3 regions of the Pantoea rwandensis genome follow, and region 3 is predicted to be linked to each of the others. Evidence: predicted binding sites of a transcription regulator. Region 3 holds the regulator's gene; each other region holds the start of a gene.
The links. The regulator LexA, encoded in region 3, represses DNA repair genes until DNA is damaged. The targets are predictions, from matches to a motif close to TNCTGTATGTACATACAGNA.
Positions count from the first base shown of each region.

Region 1: the regulator LexA is predicted to act here: its motif matches at 1,653-1,672, upstream of sulA (SOS-induced cell division inhibitor SulA).
Region 2: the regulator LexA is predicted to act here: its motif matches at 6,472-6,491, upstream of umuD (translesion error-prone DNA polymerase V autoproteolytic subunit).

Region 1 is NZ_CP009454.1:3,248,888-3,256,585, forward strand. Features, by position in the region: gene yccS (YccS family putative transporter) at 1-846, shown strand, start outside; gene LH22_RS14910 (TfoX/Sxy family DNA transformation protein) at 848-1,471, opposite strand; gene sulA (SOS-induced cell division inhibitor SulA) at 1,693-2,184, shown strand; gene ompA (porin OmpA) at 2,534-3,607, shown strand; gene matP (macrodomain Ter protein MatP) at 3,699-4,166, opposite strand; gene LH22_RS14930 (AAA family ATPase) at 4,220-6,082, shown strand; gene fabA (bifunctional 3-hydroxydecanoyl-ACP dehydratase/trans-2-decenoyl-ACP isomerase) at 6,150-6,668, shown strand; gene rmf (ribosome modulation factor) at 6,735-6,902, opposite strand; gene pqiC (membrane integrity-associated transporter subunit PqiC) at 7,172-7,698, opposite strand, start outside.
Region 2 is NZ_CP009454.1:3,039,749-3,047,446, forward strand. Features, by position in the region: gene LH22_RS13845 (hypothetical protein) at 1-64, opposite strand, end outside; gene rtcR (RNA repair transcriptional activator RtcR) at 321-1,895, opposite strand; gene LH22_RS13855 (nucleotidyltransferase domain-containing protein) at 2,087-2,905, shown strand; gene LH22_RS19955 (hypothetical protein) at 2,902-3,972, shown strand; gene LH22_RS13865 (DsrE family protein) at 4,017-4,613, opposite strand; gene umuC (translesion error-prone DNA polymerase V subunit UmuC) at 4,767-6,029, opposite strand; gene umuD (translesion error-prone DNA polymerase V autoproteolytic subunit) at 6,029-6,451, opposite strand; gene alaE (L-alanine exporter AlaE) at 6,709-7,146, shown strand; gene LH22_RS13885 (hypothetical protein) at 7,465-7,698, shown strand, end outside.
Region 3 is NZ_CP009454.1:161,978-169,675, reverse strand. Features, by position in the region: gene LH22_RS00755 (UTRA domain-containing protein) at 1-314, shown strand, start outside; gene psiE (phosphate-starvation-inducible protein PsiE) at 385-795, shown strand; gene ubiC (chorismate lyase) at 886-1,404, shown strand; gene ubiA (4-hydroxybenzoate octaprenyltransferase) at 1,429-2,295, shown strand; gene plsB (glycerol-3-phosphate 1-O-acyltransferase PlsB) at 2,359-4,782, opposite strand; gene LH22_RS00730 (diacylglycerol kinase) at 4,910-5,278, shown strand; gene lexA (transcriptional repressor LexA) at 5,384-5,998, shown strand; gene dinF (MATE family efflux transporter DinF) at 6,125-7,447, shown strand; gene LH22_RS00715 (CsbD family protein) at 7,611-7,698, shown strand, end outside.

The DNA.
Region 1 (7,698 bases), 1.2 Mb from region 3:
CCTAACTACAATGCCACTCGCCGCCGGCTCGCCTTACGTATTGGTGGAACATTAGCGGGTATCGCTATTGGCTTACCGGTACTGTGGTTAGTGCCCTCTATTGAAGGGCAACTGATTCTCATCGTGCTAAGTGGCGTGCTGTTTTTTGCCTTTCGTCAGATTCAGTATGCGCAAGCCACACTGTTCATCACCTTGCTGGTACTGCTCTGCTTTAACCTGCTGGGCGAAGGCTTTGAGGTGGCGTTGCCGCGCATTGTTGACACACTGTTAGGTTGCGGACTGGCCTGGCTGGCAGTGGCATTTGTCTGGCCCGATTGGCGTTTTCGCAAAATTAGCGCCGTGGCGGATCGCACACTGAATGCCAATTGTCGTTATCTCGATGCTATCCTGGAACAATATCATCAGGGCAAAGATAATCGTCTGGCTTATCGTGTGGCGCGCCGTGATGCTCATAATGCCGATGCGGAATTAGCATCGGTGGTCTCGAACATGAGTAGCGAGCTTAAGCTGCAGCAACCGCTGCGTGAAAACGCGTTCCGGTTACTGTGCCTGAATCACTCTTTCCTGAGCTACATCTCAGCGCTGGGCGCGCATCGCGAACAGCTTACTGATCCCGCATTGCTCAAAGTTTTAGACGATGCAGTGTGTTTTGTTGAAGATGTGTTGCAGATTGAACGCGTTGACGACAAGCAGGCATTAGCCATGCAGCAGCAGGTGATGCAGCAATTAAGTGATATTAAAAACAGTTCGGACGTGCAGGCGCCGCTGGTGATGCAGCAGTTGGGTTTACTGATTGCCCTGCTGCCAGAAATTGCCCGCCTGCGCCGCACATTATCCAGCCATTAAGTTAACGTTGCTCCACCGCGTTTTTGGGGTGGAGCGTTTTGACATACCACGCGTAGAGCTCATCTCTGATCGCTGCAGGCAATGCTGCCTGGTGATGTCCGGAAATCGCCCCTTCCAATGCCATTAACGTTTTCAGCCCGATATGTTTGTTAACGGCACGCAGTTTGAGCCAGCTTTGGCGCGATCCCATTTCATGCAGCACTTTCACTGAACTGATGCCAACTTTATGCAGCATCATCTCCATGCGCAGGCTAAGGTTAGGCAGATCCTTCAGCCGTAAGGTCACTGTCCGGTTTGCTAACTCATGCTGTGCTGCGTGCAGCGCACTGGCCGACAACCGCAATAATTGCTCAGGATCCTGCCAAAGCTTTGCATCCACCTTGAAGTAATTCAGTTGCACCGGTATGCCGCGTTTGCGATAGACCAGCGGTTCAAGAGCACGTTGGGTGTGGTAAGTCTGCAATGCCTCACTGGCACGCAGGTAAAGCGCGTCTTCGTTGATATATGCAAAAATGACCTTTTCTACTGTCAGTGCATAGCCACCAAATTGCGTTCGGGATTCGATCTTTCCCAGCGGCGCCAGCTGTGTTTTGGATTGTTTAACGAGTGGATTGTTGGTTTTCATTACAGCTCCTTTCCGTGAATTCTCATTCGAGAAAATTCCTTAAAATCCTGGTTTTTCATCTGGTTAGGAGATAGAAAAAACCCATTAGCTGTTCAATGAATAAAAGCATTTGCTGTGTGCGTTGTGCACAATTTGCGAGGTGTTTTCAGAAATTGAGGTTGATCTTTATCCAGGAAGATATTACTGTACATCCATACAGTTCATTACTGAGTGATTAAAACATGCGTACTCAATTCTCTGGCCCTGCTGATCGTTCTCAACGTTTTGCTTCTTCAAGCCTGACGCAGCCTTCTCTGGGTGGAATTACTGAACTACGTTACAGCGAACAACCTGGCATGATGCAGTTACTGCTGTTGCCGGTGTTAAAGCAACTCAGCGAACAGTCCCGCTGGCAGCTGTGGTTAACACCAGCGCATAAGCTGAACCGCAACTGGATGCAGCAGTCAGGATTACCGCTTGAGAAAAGTATGCATATCACCGAATCTGAACGACTCACGACAGTGGAAAGTATGGTGAAGGCACTGCGCACGGGAAATTATAGTGTGGTTTTGGCCTGGATTCCGTACGAATTGAATGATGAAGAACGGTTTGAACTCGAAATGGCAGCGGCAGAAGGTGAAGCACTGGGTTTGATTATGCGTCCGCAAGGTCACGATCGCGTCTTGTCCAGACAACCAAATACGCCAAAAATTCCGTCGGATTTGTTTCATTAAGTAAAACCAGGAATTTTCTCACGCTTTTTTTTCTTAAGGATGCTGCTAAGCCACTGATTCTTTTCCCGCCAGCTTTGACAATGGTTTAGCCGCATTTTCTCAATTCGCTGGCGAAGATTTTGCCATGTGATTTGTTAATATGTGTGTATAAATCCCTGTTTTTTTGCTGGCTGGCCTCACATCATACTTGTAACTTTCCAATCTCGTTGTAGACTTTATCTCGCCAGGGTGCTCAATAACCTCCGTTTTTTCGGTAGAGTCATAAGCGAGCGTTTAGACCCGGCGAAGGATTAACACAAAGAGCAACCTTTTTGCTCATTGCCTATTTGGATGATAACGAGGCGCAAAAATGAAAAAGACAGCTATCGCAATTGCAGTGGCACTGGCTGGCTTCGCTACCGTAGCGCAGGCCGCTCCTAAAGATAACACCTGGTACACCGGTGCTAAACTGGGCTGGTCTCAGTATCACGATACTGGTTACTACGGTAACGGTTACGCGAACAATGACGGTCCAACTCACGAATCTCAGCTTGGCGCTGGTGCATTCCTGGGCTACCAGGCTAACCCATACCTGGGCTTCGAGCTGGGCTACGACTGGTTAGGCCGTATGCCTAACAAAGGCGACCAAGTTAACGGCGCATTCAAAGCACAAGGCGTTCAGCTGGCAGCTAAACTGAGCTACCCAATCACTGACGATCTGGACGTGTATACCCGTCTGGGCGGCATGGTATGGCGTGCAGACTCTAAGCAGGCCAATCTGAACACTGGCGACCGTATCAGCAACCACGACACCGGCGTTTCTCCGCTGGCTGCTGTTGGTGTTGAATACGCACTGACCAAAAACTGGGCGACTCGCCTGGACTATCAGTGGGTTAACAACATCGGTGACGCAGGTACCGTTGGTGCGCGTCCAGACAACAGCATGCTGAGCGTCGGCGTTTCTTACCGTTTCGGTCAGGATGAAGCAGCAGCACCAGTTGTTGCTCCAGCACCTGCTCCAGCGCCAGTTGTTGAAACCAAGCGTTTCACTCTGAAGTCTGACGTACTGTTCAACTTCAACAAAGCGACTCTGAAACCAGAAGGCCAGCAGGCTCTGGATCAGCTGTACAGCCAGCTGAGCTCAATGGATCCTAAAGACGGTTCTGTTGTAGTACTAGGCTTCACTGACCGTATCGGTTCAGAGCAGTACAACCAGAAACTGTCTGAGAAACGCGCTCAGTCTGTAGTTGATTACCTGGTTTCTAAAGGTATCCCTTCTAACAAGATCTCTGCACGCGGTATGGGCAAATCTAACCCAGTGACTGGCAACACCTGTGACAGCGTGAAAGGCCGTAATGCCCTGATCGACTGCCTGGCGCCAGACCGTCGCGTTGAAATCGACGTGAAAGGTATCAAAGACGTTGTAACTCAGCCACAGGCTTAAGTTATCACGCATTAAAAAACCCCGCTCTGGCGGGGTTTTTTTTATCTCTTTTCAACTGACTCACAACACCATCATAGTGCACACATCAGCGCTATTCGTTCTCTGATCCGCCTTTACCCAGAATCGCCTGCAGATCCTGCTTAAGCGTTGACATCTGGCTGGCATACTTCTCTTTGCGCTCGGCATCTTCAATCAACTGCACAATGGTTTCTGATAGCGTATTGCTGCGACGCTGCGCCAATCCTGCCAGACGCTGCCACACCAGATATTCCAGATCGATCGACTTCTTACGCGTATGCTGATGTTCCGCATTAAAGTGCCGCTTACGGCGCGCACGAATAGTCTGCTTCAGACGGTTCTCGAGATCGGGGTGAATGTGCTGAGCTATCCATTCCGCTACCTCTACTGGACTATTTTCCATCGCCAGTAAGGCATCCACCGCAGCCTGCGCGGCGCTAAGCTCAAGATGACGGGTGATCAATTCACCCTCCCGATGCTTTTTCACCAGGTATTTCCACTTCCATCCACTTTCAAGATTTTCGAGTTGCTGGTATTTCATCGGAATCTCATCGTGATCACGTAACAAACTAAGAATAACAGCTTTTTTCCCGGATGCAGCAAGGAAAAACATGTAGCGGTCATCACATTTCGGGCTGGAACTCCGCAGTGCTTAACAAGGTTGATTCCTGTATAATCGCGCTTTTCCTAAATCTGACTAATGCGAATATTTTGACCAGCACTCAAATTACGTGGCAAGCCCTGCAGCCGGATAGCATCCGCTACCAATCCATTTTCTCAAACGTCTCACTGGAAGATAGCGATAGTCTTGCCGCGGTTCAGCCGCGTCTGCTGAATGCGCTGGCGCATTTGCATCATCAAACCTTGGGTTTTCCTCTGTTGCTATTACGCAGCCAGGAAAACAGCGATTATCTCGCGTGCATCGCCGAAGCCGCGCAGCGCTTCCAGCCTGAAGAGATCGCGCTGTATGGCGGTGACTATCATGTCATGGGCGACACGGTCAGCCTGATGCCGCCCAGCGATGCTAACCGGCCATTCACCAGTCAGGGCGGCGTTCACTTTGCCGACTGGATTGAAGCAGAACAGCTGTTTGGTTGTGTGCGTCAGTACAAAGATCGTATCCAGCCCGAGCCGGGATTGATTCATCAGGCCAATGGCGGCACTTTAATCCTCTCCGTGAATACGCTACTGGCTCAACCACTGCTATGGCTGCGTCTGCGTAAGTGCATCGAGCAGGGTCGCTTTGACTGGTATTCGCAGGACGAACGCCAACCGTTGCCAGTGGCCATCCCTTCTCTGCCGCTGCAACTGCGCCTGGTACTTTGTGGCGATCGTGATGCGTTAGCCAGCTTCCAGGAATTGGATGCAGAAGTGCATGAAATGGCACTGTACAGCGAGTTCGAAGAGAACCTGCAGATCACCGATGAAGAGGACATGACCTTCTGGTGCCAGTGGACGCTCACGCAGGCTGAACAAGCCGGCTTGGATCAGCCTGCAGCCGACTTCTGGCCGCTGTTGATCAATGAGGCGGTTCGCTTCACGGGTGATCAAGAAACCCTGCCGCTCTGCCCGCGCTGGTTACGCCGTCAGCTGCAGGAAACCGCGCTGCACGGTGACGTCATCAATGCTGAAGCATTAAAAGAAGCACTGGAAGCACGCGAATGGCGTGAAAGCTACCTGGCTGACCGCATGCGTGACGAAATTCTGCTCAATCAGATTATGATTGAAACTGAAGGTGAAGTGGTGGGACAGATTAATGGTCTGTCGGTGGTGGAGTTTCCAGGTCATCCGCGTCCGTGGGGCGAGCCGTCGCGTATCACCTGTGTTGTTCATCCAGGTGATGGTGAATTCACTGACGTTGAGCGTAAAGCCGAGCTGGGCGGTAATATTCATGCGAAAGGCATGATGATTATGCAAGCTTATCTGATCGCTGAACTTGAACTCGAGCAACAGCTGCCCTTCTCAGCCTCGTTAGTGTTTGAACAATCCTATTCCGAAGTGGATGGCGATAGCGCCTCACTGGCCGAACTCTGCGCGCTGATTAGCGCACTGGCCAATCAGCCACTGAGCCAGCATATTGCGGTGACCGGTTCCGTGGACCAATTTGGTAATGTGCAGCCTGTTGGCGGCCTGAATGAAAAAATCGAAGGCTTCTTCAACATTTGCCAGTCACGCGAGCTGACAGGTAAACAAGGCGTTATTCTGCCAGCCAGCAATGTGCGCCATTTGAGCCTCAGCGAAGCTGTGGTCGATGCGGTGAAGCAAGAGCAATTCCACATCTGGGCAATCGAAAGCGTGGATGAAGCGCTACCCTTATTAACCGGTATCGCATGGCAAAGTGAGAGCGGCGAATCACTGCTCAATACCATTCAGGAACGTATTGCACAGCTGAACCAGCAGGAAATTCGTCATCGTCCGTGGCCATTCCGCTGGCTCAACTGGTTCAACCACAGCTGATTGATTTGCCCAGCGTACAACTGTTCGCTAATATTCGGGCTTCACTAAAAGAAGGCATATTGAGAACATGGTAGATAAACGCGAATCCTATAGCAAAGAAGACCTGGTTGCCTCAGGTCGCGGCGAACTGTTTGGCGAAAATGGACCGCCGCTTCCCTCTGATAACATGTTGATGATGGACCGCGTGGTCATGATGACCGAAGACGGCGGTAAATTTGACAAAGGTTTTGTGGAAGCCGAACTGGATATCCGCCCTGACCTGTGGTTCTTCGATTGCCACTTTAAAGGCGATCCGGTCATGCCTGGCTGCCTCGGGCTTGACGCTATGTGGCAGTTGGTTGGCTTCTACCTCGGCTGGTTAGGCGCTGAAGGTAAAGGCCGCGCACTGGGCGTGGGCGAAGTGAAATTCACCGGTCAGGTACTGCCAACCGCGAAGAAAGTCACTTATAAAATTCACTTCAAGCGCGTGATCAACCGCAAGCTGGTGATGGGCGTGGCTGATGGTGAAGTCTTCGTTGACGGTAACCTGATCTACACCGCGACAGATTTGAAAGTGGGTCTGTTTAAAGACACCTCTGCTTTCTAATTCCCCAAACGAAAACCTCCGCATTCAGCGGAGGTTTCTTCCTTCATTTATGGACATCCGACAGTGCTAGGCCACCGCCGACCTGTCCTCCATGGCTTGACGCCAACCTCCCAACCAGTAAGACCGCGCATCGATCATTTGATAAGGGCATATCTCTTTTGAGCGGCCTGTAATACCCGCTTGATAGCCTCGTGAATGTGCACGTTCCAGGCGGTCTCTTTTCTGTCTCTTCATGCCTCGATTCCCTCATTTCAGGTCTGGTGGATTCTGGGTGGAAAGAAAGAGTGGCGATATAATGTTCAACCACAGTAATGTTCTAACCCCAAGCAGAAGAAAGATCAATGCGCAAAATTCACGCCAATGTCATCAATTTGACGTTAAAACGACATCTATAATTGTCAATTCCGTGTATATCTGGCTGATAAGACGATAAAAAAAGCCCCTGATTTGATGTCCGTCACACAACGGCAAATCAGGGACTTAGCATAAGCATCGAACAAATCTTAATTTAGCGAAATGACACTTTTTGCGATTTGTTGTGCCGTTTGCTGCCAGCCGATAGCCAGAGTGCGCACCAGCGCATCATAGCCATCTTCGTTTTGCGGCAGAGTCAGATTAAAGCCATGTTTGATTAAGCGCCCTTGATGTTGCAGGAGCCATTCTCCGCTCACCACTACCTGGCCATCATAGCGACCCTGGAAACCGGTCACATTCACCGTCAAAGTATCATGGCTTTCACCCAGCGGAGCACTGGCAACAATTCGGCCCGGCAGCGCTTTGCTGAGGTTGCTGATCAATGTCTGTTGTAGTTGTTGATCCAGCGGACTGGCCCACAAGTTATTGGCAGCAATCACATACTTTACATCGCTGGTTTGATACACCAAACCGTTCCCTGCCATATAATCCGGCACCGACACTTGCTCGACCCAAATCATTGGCTGGTTGCCGCTGGATGCGCTGTCTACACGCGCGACGTTGCTGCCCGCAGGCAGTTGATAATAGGTGTTTTCGATGGTGCTGCTACAACCTG
Region 2 (7,698 bases), 1.4 Mb from region 3:
GTTCACCTTCTGCGATGTAGATGCCCCGGGTTAATGCATATTTTGTTATATAGGCTTTTGTCATGCTGTCCTCTCATCTTGCCACGTCGGTTAATTAAAGCAAAATTGCCGTGTAATTTACAGTATCTTGAAGAAAAAACAGTCTATTCCTGGATAGTATTGCCATTGATTTAATTAATATTTTAATTAAACCTAACGTCAATACCAGGAAAAAACACCTCAGGTTTGATGACAATTAAAAGCGCAGAGAGATTTAAACATTTCAGCGGTGTGAAGCTATCCCACAGGAAATTTCCTCTCAGCCGCGCAAACAACGGCATTCATTTTTTCTGGATATCTTCCCAATTCAGCCCGAAGCGCATGAGGTATTTACGTAAGCGATCGGCATCATTCGGCTGCTTTTTATGCTGCCGTGAGACCGAAAATAAATGTCGTCCCGCTTCTGATAATGTTGTGGCGTGTCGACAGACTTCCAGCACCGTCTCGAGTTGTCTTTGCTCGAAGAGATCAATATCGCCAACCATCGGCAGTAAGGGTGATGCCACTCGCTCACTCTGCCAGTTTAAGCGTAATCGCGCGATCTCCTCGTCTACCAGCATCAGTGAAATACGCCCGTCTTCAGCCAGTGTTGCCATTCGCATAACACTGGCACCCAGTTCACGAAAGTTACCGTGCCATGCAGCTGCTGGTGAGGTGGCAAAAGCCACATAATGCTGACGCGCTTCTTTATCAAACCGCACCTGATGCTGACGCGTGCGCGTAAATCGCTGCAATTCATAGTCGATATTCGGTTCAATATCCTCGCGACGCTCTGCCAGTCCCGGCAGCTGGAATGTCCACATATTGATGCGTGCGTAAAGGTCCTCCCTGAAGCGCCCCTCTTTTACCCATTGGCGCATGTCACGGTGCGTGCCCGCAATAAGCTGGAAATCACTGCTCACTTCACGATCGGCTCCAAACGGGAAAAAACGTTTCTCTTCAATGGCGCGTAATAACATCGCCTGTTCATCCAGACCCAGTTCAGCAACTTCATCAAGAAAGAGAATGCCACCATCCGCTTCACGCAATAAGCCGCTGCGTGCCGTTAATGCCCCCGTAAAGGCCCCTTTAACGTGGCCAAACAGCGTTGACATGGCGTTATCACCACGCAGCGTCGCGCAATTGACCGCGACAAACTTGCCCTTCACCTGATGACGTGCGAGACGCAATTGATAGATACGCTCAGCGAGGAAGGATTTCCCCGCCCCCGTCGGCCCGCTTAGCAACATTGGCGCATCAGAGCGCTGCGCCACCCGCTCAATTTGTTCAATCAGGGCGTTAAAAATGGCGCTGCGCGTTTCAATGCCTGATTTAAGGAACGACACGGAATTCTGTTGTTCGTGCTGAAAACGACTGGTCAGAGTGGTATAGCGACTCAAGTCCAAATCAATAATCGAGTAAACGCCCTGAGGGGATTTCTCCTCCTTCGGCCCCGGTCCAGTCTGTAACAGGCTAGCAGGCAGAAAGCGTGCTTCGGTTAACAGGAACCAGCATATTTGCGCAACGTGCGAGCCGGTGGTGATGTGGACCAGATACTCTTCATTTTCGGTATCGAAGGGATAGTTGCGAGCAAAATCAAGAAAAGCACCGTACACCTCTTCAAAATCCCAGGGGTCGTCGAGACTGATTTGATGAGGCACCACCTGAGTCTGGGGAGAAATGCGCGCGATATCTTCAGTCAGTTGTTCCACCATGCCGCGATTCAGCGGTTGATGCAGTACCTCAAACCGGTCCACGGGCAAATCGGCATGCTGACACAGCGCCACACTGGGCCGCCACTTACTCCAGCGGTTTTGCCTTTTGCCACGTTTGTCGAGTTGCGTGCCTAAAACACCTATCACTACCCGTCGCTTCACACTTTATCCCTTAAGATAAAAACTTATCTTAAAGAATAAAAAACTTCTCCTCCACTGGCTATCAGAAATGTCACACCAAAATAATTAACCGCTATAAATCATGCAGTTATTTGATAATCTGACGTTTTATTATTTTTGGCACGTTATTCGCTATCTCTTTATTACCTCAAGATTTTAATAGGAAAGAAGAAATGAAACTAACCACAGGAGTTCATGGCGTTGATGCCGTTATGCGTGAGCGTGTCTGTAGTGTGTTACAGCAGATAGAAGCTGAACATGAAGTCCGTGTTCTCTTCGCCTGCGAATCCGGGAGTCGCGGCTGGGGGTTTGCCTCCCCCGACAGTGATTACGATGTGCGTTTTCTCTATGTCCATAAACCCGCGTGGTATTTGCGGGTGGAGTCGCCACGCGATGTGATCGAAAAACCCATCGATGCCGAGTTAGATGTGTGCGGTTGGGAGTGGCGTAAAGCATTGGGCTTATTAAAACGCGCCAACCCAACGCTGATCGACTGGCTTGATTCGCCCATCGTGTATCGCCAGCACGACGGCATCATGGCGCAGCTGCATGCACTGAGCGGTCGCTTTTTCTCTGCAGAAAGCGCGCGCTGGCATTACCTGTCCATGGCACAAAAGAACTTTCGCCAGTATCTGCAGGACGATGAGGTGCGGCTGAAGAAGTACTTCTACGTGCTGCGTCCCTTGCTGGCCGTTCGCTGGATCGAGGCAGGGAAAGGTGCGCCACCCATGCGTTTTGATCAACTGCTGCACGGCACAGTGCAGGATGGCCCACTGCTGCGCGATATCGCTGAATTGCTGTCGGTGAAGCAGCGCGCCGGGGAGGCGGAGTACGGTCCGCGACGCCCGATACTGCACGCCTTTATCCGTGCCGAACTGGATCGCCCGACAGAGGCGCTGCCACTGGCGCACAGCAACCGGGACAGCGCGCTACTGGATGCCCTGTTATTCGACACCGTGATGGCCGATTTCAATGTAAAGGAGGAGATATGATGCGCGCACTGATTCATTCATTAGGACTGGTTTCTGCGTTCCCCGTGGTATGGAAAACCCGGCAGCGCGCCCTGTATACCCTTCTGGCACCGAGCTATGACACTGCGCAGCCGTTGCCCTGGGATAACACAGTGCTGCCAGCACAACCGTTGGCAGAGGCCTCCGAGTTACGCTGGGCACCGGGAGCCGGCGAAGGCACGCTGATTTACCACATCGGCGTCAACCCGGCTGAGGAGGATGCCGCCGCCATCCTCGCTGCGTTACAACGGGTGCTGGCAGCGCCGGGCAAGAAAAATATGCGCGCGCTGTATCGGCTGATCAATCAGCAGTCGCCGTTGTACTACATCGATGCATTGATGGAAGCCATTCCGCAGGCGAACCTGAGCGCAGTTCACCTCTATCCGCTGGTGATCTGGCTGGTGACCTCCAGCCCGGATCAGAACGTGGTGAAGTTTGCCATGGCAATGACCGCATGGTTCTCACAGCAGCGCACCGTGAAGATATTGCAGGTGCTGGCGCAGCATGACGAACTCACGCTTTATGCAGTGGTCGCGCTGCGAACCATGCTGGATCCAGAGGAGTACACGGCAGTTTGGTTCGCCATGATGCAACGCGTCGATGGCTGGGGTCGCGTGCATCTGATGGAGCGAATGCCTGCCACATTGAACGCCGCACAACGCGGTTGGTTATTGCGTACGGGATACGCCAACAGCGTGATGATTGAATACACCGCAGTGAACTGTGCGGTGTACGGTGAGTTGCTGGATGCGCTGGCCAGCGAGCACGACGATGCACTCCTGCTAGGCTGTGCGCAGATGTTGCTCGCCATGTTGAGTGATGCGCCAACACCGGACATTTCAACCTATGAAGATGGGCCGATTACGTGCTTGCGCTATTTACAACATGTGGTCACCCAGCAGCCAGCACATTCACAACATTACCTCGCCGCACAGGAGATCGGTGCCTGGGTGGCGGGCGAAACGTTGATGGATGCACCGCTGGCTCAGCGACTGACGGCATTATGTGAGCAGGTGCTGGCGCAACCGATGTGGCAGGAGCAGCAATAATGGCGCTGAGGTTGGTGCAGGAACCAGCAAAGCCACAAGTGCAATCACATACTGAGTAAGGCGTACCCCTGATTTTGCAGCGTGGTCATCGTGGTGAGTGCGGAGGGCGTATGGATCACCGAGTCTGCGATCCATTGTGGTTCGTAATGATGCCAGGCCAGAGCCTGATCGCACACCGTGACTTTGACGCCCTGCTGCTCCAGCGCCGATATCAGCGCAAGGTTGGGATTATCCACACCAAATAGCTGTCGAAAGCGAGTGTTTTCCAGCATCGCGGGCGTCGCTTCGCCATTCACCGCCACGACAAATTTTAACTGCTTTGCCGGCACACCGGCCGCCACATAGGTATTCACCACTTGTGCCACATGCTCCAACGCCGGATTAACCTGACTGCGTTCTTCCGCACCACGGCTGACTTTGAAGACCACTTTGTTACTCAGCGCACTGCTGGGCTGGAATGCGCTGCTGGCGTCATAGTGCACTTTGCCGTAACCGGCGATGGCTGGCGTAGTCCAGTTGATGGCGGGATCGGAAGGTGGGGCACTCACTTTCGCGGCAAAGAGGGTTTCATTTTGGCTGAGTAAGGCACCGCATACCCCACCCGCTACTGCGACAACTGCGCTAATCACCACTGAACGCATCTCTTTTCCCCCGCGACATCGTGAAAAATCGGCCTTGCCAAGTATGGCATGGATTGCCATTTTGTCGGCTTATCGCAGAGGTATACGGGCATATTCAGCCATTTCCTAACGCTCGGTGAAAAGCGGTGGCTCATGTTATGCGCTAACCCCTATTCACTTCGCTACCGGGAGATCTGCGTATCGGGTGGTATACGCTGGAGACAACATCTCACGCTTCATCGCCCAGGATTTTTGGATTCCCTGCCCGGCGAACCATAGCTTCCCTTTCCCGCTTTGATTTATGCCATCGATCACCCGCATCAGCATTTCACTATTCGCCTGCGGCTGGATGTCATCAAACAAATTGAGTTGCGCCACGCCCTGACTGAAGAAGTCACCTAACATCACCCCTGCTTTCATATAGCGGCGCCCTTCCCGCCAGATGCGATCCAGCGCCTCGGTGGCCACACGGATAATATCGCGGCTGTCGTTGGTGGGCGTCAGCACTTTAATGATTGCCTGATTACCGTAAAAAATTTCCCCCTCCGCATGCGGGCTGGTGCGAATAAACACGCCGATCTGTCGACAGTACTGCCGCTCGCCCCGCAATTTTTCGGCGGCGCGCACAGCATAGTTGCACACCGCTTCACGCATGTCGGCGTACTCCGTGATGCGTCCCGCAAACGAGCGTGAGCAGACAATCTGCTGCTTCACGGGCGCAAACTCTTCCAGTTCGAGACAGGGCTCACCGCGCAGCTCGCGCACGGTGCGCTCCAGCACCACATTGAAGTGCTTGCGGATCACCCAGGTGCTCTGCTCCGACAAATCCAGCGCGGTATTGATGCCCATGGCATTCAGCTTTTTGCTGATGCGACGCCCTACGCCCCACACATCGGCCACATCGACTAACGCCATTAACTTTTTTTGTCGCTCAAGGTTGGAGAGATCCAGCACGCCGCCGGTTTTACTCCATTTCTTAGCGGCATGGTTGGCCAGCTTGGCCAGGGTTTTGGTGGGCGCGATCCCCACCCCCACCGCCAGATGCGTTTCGCGTTTCACCCGCTGCTGGATTTCCCGTCCGAACTCTTCCAGCACGCGGCAATTCCGCACGCCCGTGAGGTTCATAAACGCCTCATCAATGGAGTAGATCTCAACGGCGGGCGCCATCTCTTCCAGTATCGTCATCACGCGCAGACTCATGTCGGCGTAGAGCGCATAGTTAGAGCTGAATACATGCACGTTATGGCGACGCAACACATCTTTGATTTTGAAATAGGGGCCGCCCATGCCGATATTCAGCTTCTTGGCCTCGGCCGAACGTGCGATGACACAGCCATCGTTGTTGCTTAACACAATCACCGGCTTACCTTTGAGATCCGGCCTGAACACCGTCTCGCACGAGGCATAGAATGAGTTCACATCCACCAGCGCAAACATCACCTTCTCAGCGTCTTGATGACATGTTTAACGACACCGAAGATCTCAAACTGATCCGGGTCGGGAATGGGAATGATGGCGTGCGCCGCATTCATCGGTTTGAGGTGCAGACAGGGCTTCAGCATCAGCTGCTTCACCGTGAACTCCCCCGAGATGGCCGCCACCACCACATCACCCTGCTCGGGTTTCTCCGCACTATCGACGATCAGCATATCGCCGTCGCTGATTCCGCCTTCGATCATCGAGTCACCGCTGACTTTGATGAAGTAAGTGGCGCTGGGATGTGTGACGCAGAGGTCATTGAGGTCAATACGCTGCTCAACGTAGTCCTGCGCCGGTGACGGAAAACCGCACGGCACACGACTGATAAACAAGGGCAAACTGAGGATGGCGCGGAGTTCCGCCGGTTGATAAAACACCATAATGATGGCCTTCGAAAACATACTGTATATAAATACAGTATTACTGATCGGGTTGTTTGATCAAGCGGGATCCTTCGGGATGATGCAAAGCAGTTGGCAGGAAAGGAGATTTAGTTTTGGCTGGTTTTAACGGCGGGATGGAGGTGCTGCGGTGGTTTTGGGCTAGGGTGAAATGAGGGTTCGCCGCTGAGTTGAACGGCTTTTGTCTCACGATTTCATATAGGAAATGTATTTTGCCTCAACCTCAAGACCTAAACATGCGCCGAAAGGCCTTTATTGCGGATACCACTGCGCTGATTTTATTTTTCACCACGACGGGCATGATTAATGAACGATGGATCGCCGGCATGGCGTGGGACCAGGTGCTGCATGCCCGTTTAATTGGTGCAATTCTGATGGTGCCGGTTGCCCGCCCTTACGGATTGTGGCGCGATTGGGTGATGCAGCGTGCAGGATCGGGCCGGGTTTCGAAGCTGCTGTGGGACAGTATTGCGCTGGTGAGTTTTCAGGTGCCGATCTATGCTGCGATCATTGCTTTTAGCGGTGCGTCGGGCAGTGGACTGGTGCGCGGTACGCTAGGTGCTGCGTTGATGATGCTGTGTTTGGGCAGGCCTTATGGCGCGTTTCTTAATTGGGTGCGGGGCATGTTTGGTTTGCCGCCGGGCGGAGAAAAGCCGATGTCATTGGATAGCTAAATGATTCGCTAGCTGAAGCGAACGAAAAATATTCGAATAGCTTGTGAAAGGATGTATTAACCTTTTGATGAATAGGCACTTTCACCATATTAATAATACATTTTCAAATAATCATTAAAACCAGTGCTTCACACTAGATTAAAAAACAACATCCATTCAGTATGATGAAAAATCCAGGTTGTGATGTGAAAGCTCCGCTTTTATTAATCATAAAAAGCCACACCCAACGCTATTAAGATGATTCGCAATGCAATATTAAAAGTAGCGTCTAAGTTTAAATTGAGGTTGTCATTAATTCGATCTAATGGAGGATTTTCAGTGTTATTTCAAGATCATGAAGAAAGCCATATTATCATTGGTGAAGCCGCATTAAGCCTTGCTTTATGTCGAAAGGAAATCAGTGTTGCTAACCTTTTTTCACAGCTTGGTTTGATGTCTAAATCAGAGAATAATATTGACCGATTGACTCAAATCGCTAAAGCCAGAAGCTGGTTAATGAGCTTTGAGTCACCTTCAGTCGCCGAGGAGCAAATACCTTATTTGCAGACCTTA
Region 3 (7,698 bases):
GTATCGATGGCCGCGCGGTGTTGTATGTCGAACATTACCTCAACCCGGCCTTTTTTCCTGGCCTGCTGGAAGAAGATCTGACCCGCTCGCTCACCGACCTCTACGATCAGCGTTATGGCATTCGTTACGGCGGCGCACGCTTTACCATTCTTCCTGGTCCGTTACCGGCGCGCGCTGCACCGGCACTTAATGTCGCCAGCGGCACTCCCGGATTACTGATTACACGTATCAACCGCGATCAACATAAACGGGTGATCGACTGTGACTGTGAGTACTGGCGTTATGACGCGCTCTGTGTGGATGTTGATGTGTAGCATATTGTGATTTTGATCACACTACAGCATGATAGCCTCAGAAAGTTTCCGTACTTTGAGGCGCATAAAAATGACAACAAAATCAGCGATGGGGCAGCTTATTGCTTCAGTTTTACAATGGGTTCTGAATATGGGTTTGGTGACGCTGGCTGTCATCCTGGTGGTCTTCCTTGGCAAAGAGACAATCCATTTAGCCAATGTGCTGTTCAGCACCGGTGAGCAGGCGTCGTCCTACCTGCTGATCGAAGGCATTGTGATCTATTTTCTTTATTTTGAATTTATCGCGCTGATCGTGAAGTACTTCCAGTCCGGCTATCACTTTCCGCTGCGTTATTTCATCTATATCGGCATCACCGCAATCATTCGTCTAATAATCGTTGACCACAAAAACCCGTTCGACACGCTTTATTATTCAGCGGCGATTTTAATTCTGGTGGTCACGCTGTGGTTAGCCAATAGCAATCGCTTAAAGCGCGAATAATCCCCCTTCTGTCGGGTGTGGCACAACCAGCAGTGCCACGCCCGATTCTCTGCGTTAAACTAGGGCAACTTTTTCTCCGGAGATGTCCTGATGTCGCATCACGCGCTGCGCCAGTTACTCGCACTGCATTGGCTGCCAGCCACTTCCCCCTTGCTTTCCCCCCCTCTGCTTGACTGGTTGCTGGAGGAAGACTCCATGACGCGTCGTTTCGAGCAGCATTGCCAGCAGGTGACGGTGGAACTGATCCGCGAAAGCTTTATTACCGCTGACGAGATGGCGCCAGAAGCGGAATTCCTGCCCGCCGATGAGCGCTTTTGGTTACGTGAAATTGTGCTGTGTGGCGATGGCGAACCCTGGCTGATTGGGCGAACCGTGGTGCCAGAAAGCACGTTGAACGGCCCGGAGCAGATGCTGCAAAATCTTGGCACCCGTCCGTTGGGGCGCTATCTTTTCGCCTCCTCGACGCTGAGCCGCGATTTTATCGATCCCGGCCAGGTGGATGATCTGTGGGGACGCCGCTCGCGCCTGCGTTTATCAGGCAAACCGCTGCTGCTAACTGAACTGTTTTTACCAGCGTCGCCGTTGTACCGCGCGCTGAATCAAGGATAAAGGATTGTGGAAAAAACCTTAACCATGACCAAATGGCAGGCTTATCGGCGCCTGATGCGCATCGATAAACCGATTGGCACGCTGTTGCTGCTGTGGCCCACAATGTGGGCACTGTGGTTATCAGGCATGGCGGTGCCGCCTTTGTCTGTGCTGGTGGTATTTGTGCTCGGCGTCATTGTGATGCGTGCCGCGGGCTGCGTGATCAATGATTATGCGGACCGTAAGGTGGATGGTCATGTCAAACGGACCGCATCGCGTCCGCTGGCGAGCGGCGTGGTGACGGAGAAAGAGGCCAAAATCCTGTTTGTCGTGCTGGGGTTGCTGGCATTTGCGCTCGTGCTGACCATGAACCGTATGACGATTTTGCTGTCATTTGGTGGCCTGGCACTGGCATGGGTCTATCCGTTTATGAAGCGCTACACCCATTTACCCCAGGTGGTATTGGGAGCGGCATTCGGCTGGGCGATTCCAATGGGTTGGGCGGCAGTTAGTGAGTCCTTACCTCTTGTTTGCTGGCTGGTGTTCTTCGCGAATATCTGCTGGACGGTGGCTTACGACACGCAATACGCGATGGTTGATCGTGATGACGACCTGAAGATTGGCGTGAAATCCACGGCGATTCTGTTCGGTCGTTTCGATAAGTTGATCATCGGCTTATTGCAGTTGGCCACGCTGGGGCTAATGGCGCTGGTGGGATTGATGTTGCATCTGAACGGTGCGTTTTACTGGTCACTGCTGGTGGCGGGCGGCTTCTTTGTGTATCAACAAAAGCTGATTGCTCAACGTGAACGCGATCCTTGCTTCCAGGCCTTTCTGAATAATAACTATGTTGGGCTGGTGCTGTTTATCGGCGTACTTCTCAATACTCAGCCATTTATTGACCTGTTTTAAGTGGTTAATGCCATAAAAAAGGCGACCCGTTGAGGGTCGCCTTTCTGTTTTTGATGCCCGACGTTATTCGTGGGCTACAGCGCTTTCAATAGTCAAACGGACATCACCGGTCACCAGCTCTGCCAGCATCTGCCACATAATGTGGGTGCGTTCCGCATCGGCATCGCCTGAATCACTGATGTAGCCTTCATCACGCAGTGACAGCACCAGCGCGGTAAATACCGCTTTGTCGAAGAACTCTGGCGCATTAATGCCATGCAACACAGACAAACGCTGCGCCAGCGTGCGGCTCTCTTTCTCCAGCGTGCCGCGGTTAATCGTCGGCTTGGCACTCAGAATGGCGAAGGTGATGGCAAAACGCTGCAACGTTTCACGGATACCGGCAGCCAGCAATTGCAGCGAGCGGTGACGCACTGGATTCATGCGTAACTGCCCATCATGCTCGGTAATCAGGCCTTGTCGTGCCATCTCAGCACAGAGGGCATTCAGCACGCCTGGCAGCTCGGCGTTATCCCAGCGCAGGAACAGCTCACTCTTCAGCATCGGGTAAACCAGACTCACCTGACGCAGCAGCTCCGCCTCACTGATCTCACGATGCTGCTGCACAATAGCGGCAATCAGCGATGGCATGACCAGCATGTGGTGGATGTTGTTGCGGTAGTAGGTCATCAGGACGGCCTGCTCGCGCGGCAGAATGATGATATCGCCAATGTTGTCTTGTTCCGTCTCGAACTTGTTCATGCCCATGGCGTGATCAAGCAGCGCTTCAGCACTCATCTCCGGCACAGTCGCTTCCGGCGAATAAGGCACGTTACGCAGCAGCTGGGTATAGCATTCCAGTTGCTCAATCAACTGCTCACGCGTCAGAGAACGCTGACGAGAAGCCAGCAACGCGGTGACGCACAGGTTCATGGCGTTGGCTGCACCGGCTTCGTTAATGCGCACCATCAGACGTGCCGCAATATCATTCACGGTCGGCGTCATCCATGCCGGACGCTGCGGTTCAATCGGATCGATCGCATCACGCCATTCCGGCACGTTTTTGTTCAGATAGTTCATCAACGGCAGGGGTTCGCCGAAGTTAACGTAGCCCTGGCCAAGATTGCGCAGTTTACGTAACCCGCGCACCATCTGCAGGAAACTCTCTTTCTCTTTGGCCGCGCCACGTAACTCTTTGGCGTAAGTACCCACTTCCATGACGTGTTCATAGCCGATGTAGATCGGAACAAACGTAATCGGACGGCTACCGCCGCGCAACATGGCTTGCAACGTCATCGACAGCGTGCCGGTTTTAGGATCCAGCAGTCGGCCCGTGCGTGAGCGCCCGCCTTCAACGAAATACTCGACTGAATATCCGCGGCTGAACAACTCGCCCAGGTATTCACGGAACACCGTGGAATAGAGTTTGTTGCCCTTGAAGGTACGACGGATAAAGAAAGCGCCCAGGCGACGGAAAATCGGACCCGCTGGCCAGAAGTTCAGGTTGATGCCGGCCGCGATGTGTGGCGGCACCAGGCCCTGATGGTAGAGCACGTAAGAGAGCAGTAAATAGTCCATGTGACTGCGATGGCAGGGCACATACACAATTTCGTGGCCATCTTGCGCCAGCTGACGCACACGCTCGCCACCGTTGACGTTGATGCCCTGATAAAGACGGCTCCACAGCCAGCCCATCACGCGGTCTGTGACGCGAATGGCCTCATACGAGAAGTTCGCTGCGACCTCTTCCATCATCTCAACGGCATTCTGCTGGGCTTTCTCGTGCGAGATTTTTTTGCTGCGCGCTTCATCTTCAACCGCTTTTTCAATCGCTTTGGATTGCAGCAGCTTATTGAACAGATCCTGACGTGCGGGCAGACGTGGCCCGACTGCAGCCAGACGCTGACGCGCGAAGTGAATGCGTGCCACGCGTGCCAGCTTCTGGGCAATCGACTTATCGGTGCCGTGCTCTGTCGCCATCTGGCGCAGGGAAACGGTTGGCGAGAAGCGCACAAAGCTGTCACGTCCGTGCCACAAAATGGCGAAGAATTTCTCTACACCATTAAGGATGCGCAGATGCGGCGTATCTTCACCCTGGATTTCACGTCCTGGCGCACGACCAAACATGACCGCAACCGGTAACATCTGGACGTCGAGATTCGGATTACTGCGGTGCAAATCGAGGTAGTCGTGGAATAGCTTCACCGACTCAGGATTGGCAACGAAATAGGGGAATACGCGTGGGCCATCGTGAATAAACACGTGACGCGGCAATAGCGTGCCGTCGATCTCCAGCGGAGCCAGCGGATCGGGCAGATCATGTTTCAGGCACTGCGCCCGGAGAGTGAGCAGGTCAGCCTTTGAATCATAAGGCAAAACATACATCACTGGACGCGTCGGATCGATCCCGTGTTCTGAGACAGGATCGGTCGGAATGACCTTACTCTTTACCAAAAAAGAGAGTGGTAAATTCAATAGTTTGTAATAAAGTTTACGCCAACCTGACATAGACAACTTAAAGCCTCTTGTTAGCAAAGCGCGGCAAGCATACCAGAAAGTGCAACGAAGATCTGTGGCTTACACGACCTCAAACAGCCCACATATTGACGCCAAATCACATCAAGGGTTCCAAAGCATGGCAAATAACGTCACCGGTATTCAAAGAATAGTGAATGCAGCCGGTTATTCCTGGCAGGGCTTGCGCGCCGCCTGGCAACATGAAGCCGCATTTCGTCAGGAAGCCATTGCCGCACTGGTGGCGATTGTGGTGGCCTGCTGGCTGGATGTTGATGCGATTTCCCGTGTGCTGATGATTGGCTCCGTGGTGCTGGTGATCATCGTTGAAATCCTGAATAGCGCCATCGAAGCGGTGGTGGACCGCATTGGGCAAGAGCGCCATCCTTTAGCCGGACGAGCAAAAGATATGGGCTCAGCGGCGGTATTGCTGGCTATCTTACTGGCTCTGTTTGTCTGGATCGCGCTGCTCTGGTCGCATTTGCGATAGGTATTCCAGAATCTTCAAACCGCTGATTTTTCCCTCTGTTTTGGTTTTCATTTCGCCAATACCTGTATATACTCACAGCGACTGTATAAACAACCAGGGGGCGGGATGAAAGCGTTAACCACCAGGCAGCAACAGGTCTATGATCTGATTCGCGACCACATTAACCAGACCGGCATGCCGCCAACGCGTGCGGAAATTGCTGCGCAACTGGGTTTTCGCTCGCCCAATGCTGCGGAAGAACACCTGAAAGCACTGGCGCGTAAAGGCGTCATCGAGATTGTATCCGGCGCATCTCGCGGCATCCGCCTGCTAATGGAAGAAGAAGTCTCCGAAGGGTTACCGCTGATCGGTCGCGTGGCCGCCGGTGAGCCGCTGCTGGCGCAAGAGCACATCGAAGCGCACTATCAGGTTGATGCCAATCTGTTTAAACCTACCGCTGATTTCCTGCTGCGCGTGAGTGGTATGTCGATGAAAGACATCGGGATTATGGATGGCGACTTGCTTGCAGTGCATAAAACTCAGGAAGTCCGTAATGGTCAGGTTGTGGTGGCGCGTATTGATGATGAAGTGACCGTCAAGCGCTGGAAAAAGCAGGGTGCCATTGTGCATTTGCTGCCAGAAAACACCGAATTCCAGCCAATTGTAGTCGATACCCGTGAGCAGGCTCTGACCGTTGAAGGTCTGGCTGTGGGTATCGTACGTAACGGCGAATGGCTTTAATCTCTCGTTGAATTCCCCCGCTGCGGTTGGTCACTGTACTGACCGCAGTCTGATACACTGATTTTCCTCCTCAGGCTGATTGCCGGTTAATGGTCCGATTGGCCAGCGCAACAATGGAACGGGCGAATGCGGCTGTTTTCCTCTTCAGATAAAGCATTGTGGCGGCTGGCGCTGCCGATGATTCTCTCCAATATTACCGTTCCGCTGCTCGGTGTCGTCGATACGGCAGTGATTGGCCATCTCGATAGTCCCATTTACCTCGGTGGCGTGGCGGTAGGTGCAACGGCGACCAGTTTCATCTTTATGTTGCTGCTGTTCCTGCGCATGAGCACCACGGGTTTGACTGCGCAGGCGTTTGGCGCGAACGATAAAACCGCCCTGGCGCGGGCGTTGACGCAACCTCTGTTGATCGCTCTGGTGGCGGGCGTGCTGTTTTTATTACTGCGCGCGCCCTTCAGTTTGGTCGCAGCCTCATTAATGGGCGGCAGCCCGGAAGTGCAGCACCAGGCACAAATTTTTATCAACATTCGCTGGCTTAGCGCACCGGCGACCTTAGCCAATCTGGTGATTTTAGGCTGGTTGCTCGGCGTGCAATATGCGCGAGCGCCGATGGTGCTGCTCATTGTCGGTAACCTGGTGAATATCCTGCTCGATCTCCTGTTTGTGCTGAAGCTTCACTGGGGCGTTGCGGGTGCGGCGGCGGCAACGGCGGTGGCAGAGTACGTCACGCTGGGAGTGGGGTTATGGATGGTGGTACGTGTGCTTAAGTTGCGTGGCATTTCTTTCAATCTGCTAAAACAGAGTTGGCGTGGTGATGCGGCACGCCTGTTCCGGCTCAACCGCGACATCATGCTGCGTTCGCTTATGGTGCAAATCTGTTTCGCGTCACTCACCTTGCTGGGCGCGCGTTTAGGGCCAGATGTTGTTGCGGTGAATGCCGTACTGCTGATGTTCCTGACGTTTACGGCCTATGCGCTGGATGGTTTTGCCTATGCCGTGGAGGCCTGCTCCGGTGAAGCGGTGGGAGCACGAGATCGCAGTCGCTTATTACTGATTTGGCATGCTGCCTGCCGTCAGGCCGGTATCGTTGCCCTGGCGTTCGCCGCCATCTATGCGGTAACCGGCCCTCAAATTGTGGCGTTGCTCACCTCGCTTGAGCCACTGCGAGAGATGGCCGATCGTTATCTTGGCTGGCAGGTGATTCTGCCGCTGATCGGTGTCTGGTGTTATCTGCTGGACGGTATGTTTATCGGCGCCACGCGTGGGCGTGAAATGCGCAACAGCATGGTGATGGCGGCAGTGGGTTATGGGCTTGCCTTACTGACACTCCCGTGGCTCGGTAATCACGGCTTATGGCTGGCGGTGACGGTGTTTCTTGCCTTGCGCGGCTTGACGCTCTGGTGGATGTGGCGACGTCACTGGCGACACGACAGCTGGTTCACTGTTTGAATAAGCGAAGCGTAACCTACAGATTATTCTGTATTTTTTGCGTAATCCTATCTGGCTACTATAATTATCTCAAACGGCGCAATTGAGTAGCGCGTTGTGTGGGTGATTTCCTGATTTATTAGGAGAACATCGCATCTCACTCAGGATGATGTGGAGGATTATGATGAACAAAGACGAAGCGAGCGGTAACTGGAAGCAGTTTAAAGGGAAAATGAAAGAGAAGTGGGGCAAGCTGACGGATGACGATATGA